One region of the Bacillus sp. BC08 genome, then DNA from elsewhere that is predicted to be linked to it. Evidence: predicted binding sites of a transcription regulator. Region 1 holds the regulator's gene; the other holds the start of a gene.
What was found. Region 1 encodes Rex, which represses fermentation and respiration genes when NADH is low (regulators of the CRP and FNR family bind a similar motif). Its sites were predicted from a motif close to TTGTGAAATATTTCACAA; they were not measured.
Positions count from the first base shown of each region.

Region 2: a site for Rex is predicted at 4,113-4,130, ahead of ACXVYO_RS09270 (lactate permease LctP family transporter). Genes of this name have one in related genera too.

Region 1 is NZ_JBTGPA010000022.1:2,284-8,531, forward strand. Features, by position in the region: gene tsaD (tRNA (adenosine(37)-N6)-threonylcarbamoyltransferase complex transferase subunit TsaD) at 1-647, shown strand, start outside; gene ACXVYO_RS04800 (ABC-F family ATP-binding cassette domain-containing protein) at 1,068-3,002, opposite strand; gene ACXVYO_RS04805 (redox-sensing transcriptional repressor Rex) at 3,190-3,819, shown strand; gene ACXVYO_RS04810 (YdiK family protein) at 3,846-4,040, opposite strand; gene ACXVYO_RS04815 (CPBP family intramembrane glutamic endopeptidase) at 4,037-4,786, opposite strand; gene groES (co-chaperone GroES) at 5,188-5,472, shown strand; gene groL (chaperonin GroEL) at 5,511-6,248, shown strand, end outside.
Region 2 is NZ_JBTGPA010000028.1:123,842-130,089, forward strand. Features, by position in the region: gene ACXVYO_RS09250 (ABC transporter substrate-binding protein) at 1-860, shown strand, start outside; gene ACXVYO_RS09255 (peptide MFS transporter) at 1,232-2,617, shown strand; gene ACXVYO_RS09260 (acid-soluble spore protein H) at 2,659-2,838, opposite strand; gene ACXVYO_RS09265 (ArsR/SmtB family transcription factor) at 3,030-3,317, opposite strand; gene ACXVYO_RS09270 (lactate permease LctP family transporter) at 4,177-5,796, shown strand; gene aspA (aspartate ammonia-lyase) at 5,837-6,248, opposite strand, start outside.

The DNA.
Region 1 (6,248 bases):
GTTTAGTAAAAGAAGTTCAATTTCCACTACTATCACTTGTTGTATCTGGTGGGCATACAGAGCTTGTTTATATGAAAGAACATGGTTCATTCGAAGTGATTGGTGAAACAAGAGATGATGCAGCTGGAGAGGCGTATGATAAAGTAGCTCGTACGTTATCTATGCCATATCCAGGTGGTCCTCATATTGATCGCCTTGCACATGAAGGAGAACCAACAATCGATTTGCCTCGTGCATGGCTAGAACCTGATTCGTATGATTTCAGTTTTAGTGGATTGAAATCAGCAGTTATCAACACTGTGCATAACGCAAAACAACGCGGGATAGAAATTGCACCGGAAGATTTAGCAGCAAGTTTCCAAGAGAGTGTAATAGATGTGCTTGTAACGAAAGCATCCCGTGCAGCAGAAGCGTATAACGTAAAGCAACTACTTCTAGCTGGTGGAGTAGCTGCTAATAAAGGACTTCGTGCACGTTTAGAAGATGAATTTGCAAAAAAAGAAAATATTGAGCTACTTATTCCTCCGCTATCTTTATGCACAGATAATGCAGCAATGATTGCGGCGGCAGGTACAATTGCATATGAACAAGGAAAACGTGCTACATTAGCTTTAAATGCAAATCCAGGATTAGATATTGAAGCATAGTTATACACAAAATTAACCACAGCTTGTGGATAAAACCCATGTTATCTGTTGATAATGTGGGTTTTACTGTGTATATAAAATGTTGATAACTTTTTTGTTGATTGTGGATAATGTGGAAAAGTTATTTTGGCGTTTATTTTACAAAGGTGGATATGTGTATAAACTTGTGGATAAATCAGATGAAGTCTGACCTTTACGTGTATTCTTTTTCGGGAAATAAATAACAAGAAGATATCTTTAAAAAACATTTTGAAATACGCTCTTATGATAGGAGTTATTAACAATGTCAAACTTTGTCGGTAAATCGATATGTCGTGTCGAATTGTTTATACAATATGACGTTCATCCTAACTAGAAGACAAAAAGGATGTCGCATAGTCAAAAATCCCGACTTATGAGACATCCTTCTTATTCATACTCTTATAAATGTAATGCTTCCCATTCTGCCATACATGCATCAAGTTGCTCTTGTAGTGTTTGCTTTTTCGTTGTAATTTCACTAGCTTTTTCATAATCTGCATATATTTCTGGTAAGCAAAGTTGATCTTCTAACGTAGCAATTTCTTCTTCCAATTCTACAATGTTTTGTTCTAGCTCCTCAATTTTTCGAGTGCGTTGACGTTCTAATTGTTTACGCTCTTTTTCTTCGAGATAATTTAATTTTTCTTGGGCTACAGTTTTTTGAGCAGGTGCTTGGCTTTCTTGCTGTTCTTGTTGTTCAAATGCTGCGCGTTCAATCATCTCATTTTTCTTTTCAACGTAGTAATCGTAGTCACCTAAATATTCCTGTGCACCTTCTGTTGATAACTCAACAACGGTCGTCGTTACACGATTAATAAAGTAGCGGTCATGTGAGACAAATAGAAGGGTGCCTGGATAATCAATTAAAGCATTCTCCAAAATCTCTTTACTATTTAAATCAAGATGGTTCGTAGGTTCATCAAGAATTAATAAATTCGATTTTTGCATCATAAGTTTTGCAAGAGCTAATCGAGCTTTTTGTCCACCACTAAGAGAAGATACTGGCTTTAGTACATCATCACCTGTGAATAAGAAGTTACCTAATATCGTGCGAATTTCTTTTTCAGGCTGCAATGGATATTCATCCCATAACTCATTTAAAACTCGCTTAGACGATGTTAAGTTAGCTTGTTCTTGATCATAATAACCAACCGAGACGTTGGATCCGAAAGAAACATCACCATGTAATAGTGGTAATTTATTTACAAGTGATTTTAATAATGTGGATTTCCCGATTCCATTTGGACCAACTAAAGCAACGCTATCCCCGCGAGTTAAGCGCATCGTTACATGTTCAATAATCGGATCCTCATCATAGCCGATAGTTGCATCCTTTACTTGTAAAACATCATTTCCACTTTGTTTTTCGATATCGAAGTGGAAGGAAGCTGACTTAGAATCACCTAATGGTCTTGTTAATAATTCCATTCGGTCTAATTGTTTACGACGGCTTTGGGCACGTTTAGTCGTAGATGCACGAGCTATATTTTTTTGCACAAAGTCCTCAAGCTTAGCAATTTCATCTTGTTGTTTTTCATAACGTTTCATTTCTTGCTCGTATAGTGCTGATTTTAAATCTAAATATTTACTGTAGTTACCAACAAATCGTCTGCTTTCTTTATTCGAAATTTCATATACTTGTGTAACGAGTTTGTCTAAGAAATAACGGTCATGGGAAACGATTAGTATTGCGCCGGGATAGCCTTGTAAATATTGTTCAAGCCATGTTAATGTTTCGATGTCTAAATGGTTTGTAGGCTCGTCCAAAATAAGTAGGTCTGGTTTCGTTAATAATAATTTACCGAGAGCTAATCGTGTCTTTTGTCCACCGCTTAATGTAGAAATCGTCGTCTGGTGCGTTTCAACTGGGAAGCCAAGACCACTTAAAATCGAGCGGATATCTGCTTCGTACTGATAGCCACCTTGATCTTTATAATCTAATTGTAATTGGTCATAATCAGCTAATAATCTTTCGTATGTAGCCTCGTTTGAAAAGTTTTCTTCTTTTCCCATCTCTTGCTCTAGCCTTCGAAGTTTTGTCTCCATTTGCTGTAAGTGTGTAAAGACGGTTAACATTTCATCCCAAATTGTTAAAGATGTTTCTAAACCGGTATTTTGAGCTAAGTATCCGATTGAGACATCTTTTGGTTTTATAATTTCGCCACCATCATGAGATAGCTCACCGGCTATTATTTTTAATAACGTAGATTTTCCGGCTCCATTTCGCCCGACTAATGCGATACGATCTTTCGTTTGAACTTCCAATTTTATGTTTGCAAGAATTGTTTCTGCACCGTATAATTTCGAAAGCGCGTTTACTTGTAATAAAATCAATGTTTTCACCTCAAATAATTTCTTAACTTTGCCATGTTTATATTTCTCAATCATACTAAAAATAGTGTATAGTTTAAAATAAAGAGAGAATACTTCTTCTCTTTATTATACAGGGAAATTCATGAGTGCTAAACTTCTGTATTTGATTCAAGTATATGAATAAAGATAGGAAGAGAGGAGAGGTTATATGGATCAGCAAAAAATTCCACAGGCCACTGCCAAACGATTGCCTCTATACTATCGATTTATCCAAAACTTATCTCTTTCTGGTAAGCAACGTGTTTCATCAGCCGAATTGAGCGAGGCGGTAAAAGTTGATTCCGCAACAATTCGAAGAGATTTCTCATATTTTGGAGCGTTAGGGAAAAAAGGTTATGGATATAACGTAAATTATTTATTATCATTTTTCCGTGAAACACTCGACCAAGATGATATAACACGTGTAGCACTTATTGGAGTAGGTAATTTAGGGACCGCTTTCTTACATTATAATTTCACGAAAAACAATAATACAAAAATTGAAATGGCGTTTGACGTTAGTGAAGAGAAAGTCGGAACAGAAATCGGGGGCATTCCTGTATATCATTTAGATGAATTAGAAGAACGTTTATCAACTGATATACAAGTGGCAATATTAACAGTACCCGCTACAGTAGCGCAACCTGTAGCAGATAGATTGGCAGAAACGAACGTGCATGGTATTTTAAATTTCACACCAGCACGCTTAAATGTGTCAGACAATATAAGGATTCATCATATTGATTTAGCGGTAGAGTTACAAACACTTGTTTACTTTTTGAAGAATTATCCACAATAAAACGCAGAGGAAGCGACCTCTGCGTTTTATTGTTGTTTTTTCTTTGTGAATTTAACTAAGATAAGGCGAAGTGCCAAATTAAAATCAATTGTTGCCATAACTGCAAATAGTATTGTCCACATATTCCAGATGGTATCTGTTACGTTCGTAATGGCGAAGCGTGTAAAGATACACCCTAGAAGGAAGTACAATGCAGCCATGAACAATGGTGAGTTTCTCATACTAAAAATCCTCCGATAAAGCCTTGCATTTTTTCAGCTTCTTTAATCATTTCTTGAATTTGTTCATTGCTCATTAAAACTTGAGCAACTGCAACTAATGTATTCATAGCAACATGAGCTGCGATAGGGACGATAATACGCTTCGTTTTTACATATAAAAAGGCGAATACGAGCCCCATAGAAGTGTATACCAATAAGTGAGTGAAATCAAAATGAATTGCTGCGAATACGAGAGAACTAATGATAGCAGCAATAAAGAAGTTAAACTTCTTATAAAGTGTACCAAATAAAATTTTTCTAAATACGATTTCTTCCAAGATAGGTCCTATTATAGAGATGACGATAAGGAACCAAGGTGTCGTTCTAGCGATATCCATAAGTCTCGCTGTATTTTCTGATCCAGGTTTAATTCCTAATAAACGCATTTCTATCATGCCGGCAATACTTTGCGAGAAAAATGCTAAAAAGAAGCCGATAAAAATCCAACCAATCGTAGCTGGAATAGAAGAACGCGTTGTATCTAAACGTCTGTCGCGAATATCTGTTCTAAGTAACCAAAGTACGATACATAATGCAATAAAGAAGCTAATGATTGCCCAGTGTCCAGTTATGAGTTGGAACTTCTCTTCTCTAGTAAAGCCCCTGTTATCATAAAGTCCAGTTTTCAGGAGAAGTGGTAATCCAGCAATGGATGATAACTGCATTAAAATGTATGTAACGATAACCCACCAATATTGTTTTTTCAAATGGTTTAACCATCCTTTCTAACTCTAGTGTATGAGATAAGGTAGGATAACATGTAAATATGCTACCTACGATATAAACCTCGCGTAAATTATGTTTTTTTCGTAAATCCGTATTTGAAATTATAATAGAAGACAGGAGAAAGTTGTGTGTATAGCGAAAACAACTTAGGGTGTCCTTTCATATTGTAACATACGAGTAGTGGAAACAACGATTCATATAGTAAAGGTAGAAGAAGAGAGACTCTATATAGAAAAGTGTATAGCTTAATTTGCGAAAAAATTATGATTTTTTTACTTGCAAAAGAAATTGAGATTATTTATTATTATAAGTGTGTTAGCACTCGGGTGACTTGAGTGCTAATAAAGAAAATTTACATAACAAAATGAGGAGGTTGTTGTTCATGCTAAAACCATTAGGTGATCGCGTTGTAATTGAGCTTGTTCAAGCAGAAGAAAAAACAGCAAGTGGTATTGTATTACCAGACACTGCAAAAGAAAAACCACAAGAGGGTAAAGTTATTGCAGTAGGTACTGGTCGAGTGCTTGAAAATGGTGAGCGTGTTGCTTTAGAGGTAGCAGCAGGTGATCTTATCATCTTCTCAAAATATGCAGGTACTGAAGTAAAATACGAAGGTACTGACTACTTGATTTTACGTGAAAGTGACATTTTAGCAGTTATCGGTTAATTATATAAATCTTAAAAAATTCAAGGGGGTCAATTATTATGGCAAAAGATATTAAATTTAGTGAAGAAGCACGTCGTTCGATGCTTCGCGGTGTCGACACTCTTGCAAACGCAGTAAAAGTAACGCTTGGACCAAAAGGTCGTAACGTTGTACTTGAGAAAAAATTCGGTTCACCACTTATTACAAATGACGGTGTAACAATCGCAAAAGAAATCGAATTAGAAGATGCATTCGAAAACATGGGTGCGAAATTAGTAGCAGAAGTTGCTAGCAAAACAAATGATGTAGCTGGTGATGGAACAACAACTGCAACTGTATTAGCACAAGCTATGATTCGTGAAGGTCTTAAAAACGTAACAGCTGGTGCGAACCCAATGGGTCTTCGTAAAGGTATCGAAAAAGCTGTTACTGCTGCAATTGCAGAATTAAAAGAGATTTCTAAACCAATCGAAGGCAAATCTTCTATCGCACAAGTAGCTGCTATTTCTGCAGCTGACGAAGAAGTAGGTCAATTAATCGCTGAAGCAATGGAGCGCGTTGGTAACGACGGTGTTATTACTTTAGAAGAGTCTAAAGGATTCACAACAGAATTAGACGTAGTAGAAGGTATGCAATTTGATCGTGGATATGCATCTCCTTACATGATTACTGATTCTGACAAAATGGAAGCAGTTCTTGATAACCCATACATCTTAATTACTGACAAAAAGATTTCTAACATCCAAGAAATCTTACCAGTATTAGAGCAAGTGGTACAACAAGGTAAACCACTTCTT
Region 2 (6,248 bases), on a different contig from region 1:
AAGATACGAAAAAAGAAATGATTACAGTTGAACATGCAATGGGTAAAACAGAAGTTCCTGCGAATCCAAAACGTGTAGTTATTTTAACAAATGAAGGAACTGAAGCTTTACTTGAACTAGGTGTGAAACCAGTTGGGGCTGTAAAATCTTGGACTGGTGATCCTTGGTATCCACATATTAAAGATAAAATGAAAGATGTAAAAGTTGTTGGTGATGAAGGACAAGTGAACGTGGAAACAATCGCATCTTTAAAACCAGACTTAATTATCGGTAACAAAATGCGTCATGAAAAAGTGTACGAGCAACTAACAGCAATTGCACCTACTGTGTTCTCTGAAACGCTACGTGGTGAATGGAAAGATAACTTCAAATTTTATGCAAAAGCATTAAATAAAGAAAAAGAAGGTCAAAAGGTTTTAGCTGATTACGATAAAAGTATGAAAGAATTAAAAGCTAAACTAGGCGATAAAGTAAATCAAGAAATCTCTATGGTTCGCTTCATGCCTGGTGATGTTCGTATTTATCACGGTGATACATTCTCTGGTGTTATTTTAAAAGAACTTGGGTTTAAACGTCCTGGTGATCAAAATAAAGAGGACTTTGCAGAACGTAACGTTTCTAAAGAACGTATTTCAGCAATGGATGGCGATGTATTATTCTACTTCACATTCGATAAAGGCAACGAGAAAAAAGGTTCTGAATTAGAAAAAGAATATATCAATGATCCTCTATTTAAAAATTTAAATGCAGTGAAAAATAATAAAGCATACAAAGTTGACGATGTTATTTGGAATACAGCTGGTGGTGTAATGGCTGCTAACCTACTATTAGATGATATCGAAAAACGCTTTGCTAAATAAAACAACTCCCTCCAACAGAGGGAGTTGTTTTTTCAATTCACTTAAATGTCACATTATTTCATTTTGTATTTTTATTCCCAATATGTTATATTATAAAAGTAAATAAAATATATTTTCTCTATATCAGAATAAATATTTTAATCTAAATTTTCTGATTAATCACTATTTTATTTTCTTTTAGAATTCAATTATTACATTTGAAAACGCTTATCATCTCATTTTCAGGGCAAAATACAGTAACGGTCGAAGAAAAATAGAACCTTTTTAGAAATTTTCTTTCTATTTCCATATAATTCTATTGACTTCTAAATATTTTGTAAATTAAAATGATTACATAAATATCCGTTATACAGGATTAGGGGGAAACAAAAATGGATGCAGCTTTAAAATTAGACAAAGCTGGAGAGCAACAATCACCAAAAAAACATCCACCAGGGTTGTACTTGTTGTTCTTAACAGAAATGTGGGAAAGATTTAGTTATTATGGAATGCGTGGCCTTTTAGTTCTTTATTTAACAACTGCTGCTGTTAGTGGTGGGTTAGGATTTGATAAGGCAGTCGCAGTGCAATTATATGGTACTTTTACAGCGGCAGTATATTTCATGCCAATTATAGGCGGATGGCTAACGGATCACTATATCACAAGACGTCATGCCATTACTCTCGGCGGAATTATTATGGCAATCGGTAACTTTGTACTATTCTCAATGAATACAAAAACAGGACTATTCCTTGGATTAATACTATTAGTTATTGGTAATGGATTCTTCAAACCAAATATTTCCACACTGTTAGGTGAATTGTATGGTGAAAATGATTCACGTCGTGACAGTGCATTTACTATCTTCTATATGGGTATTAACGTAGGTGCTTTCTTTGCTCCACTTATTTGTGGATTTTTAGCAGAAGATTTCTTTAAAACAAGCGCTAATGGCGTTATTGTAATGGGATATAAATACGGATTCTTAGCAGCTTGTATCGGTATGATTATTGGACAAATTGTTTTCAACTTATTAGCTCCTCGTTACCTTGGTAAAGCAGGAACAACAGTTGTCGGTAAAAAGTCAAAAAATCAACCTGCAGTTGAAAAGAAACCTTTAACAAAACAAGAGAAAAATCGTACTTGGGCAATTGTAATTTTAACTTGTTTCGTAGTGTTCTTCTGGGCAGGATTTGAACAAGCTGGTAGTTCTCTAACACTTTATACAAATAAATTTGTTGATCGTACAATTTTCGGTTGGGAAGTTCCAACATCTTGGTTCCAATCAGTTAACCCAGCATTCATCGTACTACTTGCACCATTCGTATCTATGCTATGGTTAAAACTTTCTAAAACAAAACGCGGTGATTTAAAAGTACCAACAAAAATGGCATTAGGTATGATTTTACTAGGTATAGGTTACCTTGTTTTAACATTAGCAGTTCTAAAAACTGGAAGTAGTGAAGCAGATATAACTGTAAAAGCGAACTTATTATTCATCGTTATCACTTATCTCTTCCATACAATTGGTGAGTTATTCTTATCACCAATCGGTCTATCAATGGTAAGTGCAATCGCTCCTGTAAAATTAGCATCATTACTAATGGGGGTATGGTTAGCTGGTACGGGTATGGCTAACTGGTTAGCAGGTAAACTTGCTTCCTTTACACAATCATTAGGCTACCTTGAAGTATTTGCAAGTATCGGTATTATCGTTATCGTCTTAGGACTTGTACTCCTTCTCTTCTCTAAAAAAGTTGCGAGTATGATGGAATAACACTCGAAAAGACGCTTCTAAAATTAGAAGCGTCTTTTTTATCATTTCTCCTCTAAAGCCGTCACATTCACGTGAACGCTTTCTCCAGGATTAGATACATCATACACTTGAGCAACTCCACTCTGCTCGTCACAGCTCTCAATCCATACTGGGACGCCCTCATATGTAACGTCAATTCTACTTGAAGAAGATAAAATTTGTTTCACACGTTTTACATCCATACTACTATTCCTCCTTTTCCTTACTACACTCCTTTCTATCTTTTCTTTTCTCTTTAGAATATATTCCATATAGCAGCATGTTAATTGATAACCTTTTCTTCCTTACACGCTAACATTTTCTCTTCTATTACCTTTCTGACAAATAAAAAAAGACGTATATCCCACACGTCTTTTTCCATAATATTCAAATTTTAAGAAAATAATGTTTTTACAACTTCACTTACTTTATCATTATGAATTTGATAATACACTTCTAATCCTCGTCTTTCAAAGCGCACTACTTTATTTTGTTTTAATTTCGTTAAATGTTGCGAAACTGTTGATTGTGGAATTTCTAATACTTCCTGTAATTGTGTTACATTACAAGTTCCACGTTGCATTAGTTCCATTACTAGACGTAGACGCAACGGATGCGCTAACGCTCTTAACATTTGTACATCTTCTTCTGAAATACGACATTCGAATTGATTTTGGCTCATAAAGTTCCCCTCATTTTCGTTTTTATTTTCTTTTTATTTATTTATATATCTGTTCTTATATTTCCTGTTACGACATAACTTTATCAACCTATAAAGCTGAAAATTTTTTCCACCTTTATCAGTAAAGAATTCAGGAAAAATTCCTTGCTGATTTTGAATATTATACTATATGATATAACGAAAAAGCAAAACAACCGGCTCCAAATACTTTGCTTGCAAACGTTGTTTTATCAGGCTTTTTGTTATATTTTCACCTCTTTGCAACGTATAGTAATGATATTGTAAAATACCGTCTATAATTGATAACCTATCGTAACGTATTTGGGTTATATTTAACCTCTTTGTTATGCTAAAAGGAATTTTCAGTAAAAAGAGATACTGTAACATTAAAAATTAACTTATTTCTTTTTAAATTCGTATTCAATAGCTTGAACTGTGATGAACTACTTCCTATTAAATGCACAACTAGCAAATCTTAAGTATTACAACACCCTTTCATATTCGACACAAAGACGGCCTCTACTATAGAGCTATAGGATCAATAATATAGAAACAACTAAGGGAAAAGAATATGCAAATAATTTATCCTGCTATTAGTGGACAATATGAATCCTATTTCAAATTTTTGCGAATGCGGGATAAAGCTTTACTTTATAAAGCACACTCAAATAGGCTCGAGTGTGTTTTTTGTCTACTTTATGAACAAAGTATTTCTTTTAACACTATTATGGAATAATTATACTTTTTTACGTTGACAATAGTGTTGAAGGAGAATATACTAAGCATGTAAGTTGATTGTGAATAGTTTCACAAATAATGTGAATTTCTTCACATAAAATAGATAGGAGTTGTCATTATTATGAGTACTTGGACACAAATTTATGACCCATTAAACAATATTTGGTTATCTGCACTCATCGCAGCACTTCCAATTTTTTGCTTCATTATTTGTTTAGTGGGATTCAAAATGAAAGGTTACATGGCTGGTCTTTACAGTGTAATTGTTGCTATTATTCTTGCTATATTTGTTTATAAAATGCCTACAACTGCAGCAGTAGCATCTGCCGGATTTGGTGTTTTATCTGGATTTTATCCAATTTGTACTATCGTTATCGCAGCTATCTTCCTTTACAAATTAACTGTTAAAACAGAACAATTCAATGTTATTCGTGATAGTATTTCAAGTATTACAAATGATCAACGTTTACAAGTATTATTAATCGCTTATTCTTTCGGCGCTTTCTTAGAAGGCGCAGCTGGTTTCGGTGTTCCGGTTGCTATTACAGCTGCATTACTTGTAGGTATGGGCTTTAATCCATTAAAAGCAGCGGGTATTTGCTTAGTAGCTAATATCGCTGGTGGTGCTATGGGGGCTATGGGTATTCCAGTTACAGTACCTGCACAATTAACTGGAATAGATGCATTAACTGTCGGTCGTCAAGCAGTTTACATTTTGCCATTCATTAGCATTGTTTTACCGTTCTTACTTGTTTCAATGGTAGATGGATTTAAAGGCATTAAAGAGACTTGGCAAGGTATTCTTGTAAGTGGTGTTTCTTTCGCAATTACTCAGTTTGTTGTAACTTACTTCTTAGGCGCTGAACTTACTAATATTTTCGCAGCAGTCGTAAGTATGGTCGCTCTTGCATTATTCTTACGTGTTTGGCAACCAAAATCTTCTGCTAAAGAAGAAAAACAAGAAGAAAAAGAATCTCATACATTCAATCAAATTTTATATGCTTGGTCTCCATTCGTATTCTTAACTGCATTTGTAACAATCTTTAATTTAAAACCAATTAAAGCTTTATTTGCTCCGGATGGTCCATTAGCAAACTTAGTATTTAACATTCAATTCCCTGGTCTTCATAATCAAGTTATTAAAACTGCACCGATCACAAAAGCTGATACACCTTTCGCAGCGATTTTCAAACTAGATGTATTCTCTTCTACAACTACTGCGATTGTATTAGCAATTATCGTTTCACTTATCGTCTACCGTGTAAACGGCAAAATGATTAAAGAATTAATGATTGAAACAATAAAAGAATTAAAGGTTCCAGTATATACAATTTGTAGCGTTATCGCTTTAGCTTACGTAGAGAACTACTCTGGTATGTCATCTACACTTGGACTTGCATTCTCTTCTACTGGAAATGCATTCCCTATTCTTTCTCCAATCTTAGGATGGATTGGCGTATTCATTACTGGTTCAGTAGTATCTAGTGGTTCACTATTCGCACCACTTCAAGCAGTAACTGCCGATCAATTAAACATCGTACCATCTACACTTGTTGCATTAAACGTAGTTGGTGGCACAATAGCAAAAATGGTTTCACCACAATCCATAGCAGTTGCTTGTGCGGCAGTTGGACTAGTTGGTAAAGAATCTGCTCTATTTAAAACAGTGATGAAATATAGTTTAATCTTCTTAGCTATTATTAGCTTACTTCAATTAAATGCTGTATTTAATATCTTTTAAACAAAAAACACCGATCCAAATGGATCGGTGTTTTTTCACATTACATCTTCTTATTCTTTAGTAAAGAAGCTCCAGCAATTTCAGGATGCGTCATTTCGAATGGATCTAAAATAATATCCAATTCTTCTTCTGTCAGTACACCATGCTCTAAACATAGCTCCCTAACAGATTTTCCTGTTTCAATCGCTTCACGTGCAATGCGAGATGCTGCTTCATAACCAATATGAGGGTTAACTGCCGTAATAATTCCAACACTTTTCTCAACATATTGCTTTAGCAATTCTTCATTTGCTGTAATTCCTTTAATACAATATTCACGGAATACACGGAATCCGTTATTCATAATACTAATAGATTGAATTAAATTAAATACAAGCACAGGCTCCATTACGTTGAGCTCCAGTTGTCCTGCTTCTGACGCTAAGCAAATTGTATGATCATTACCAATTACT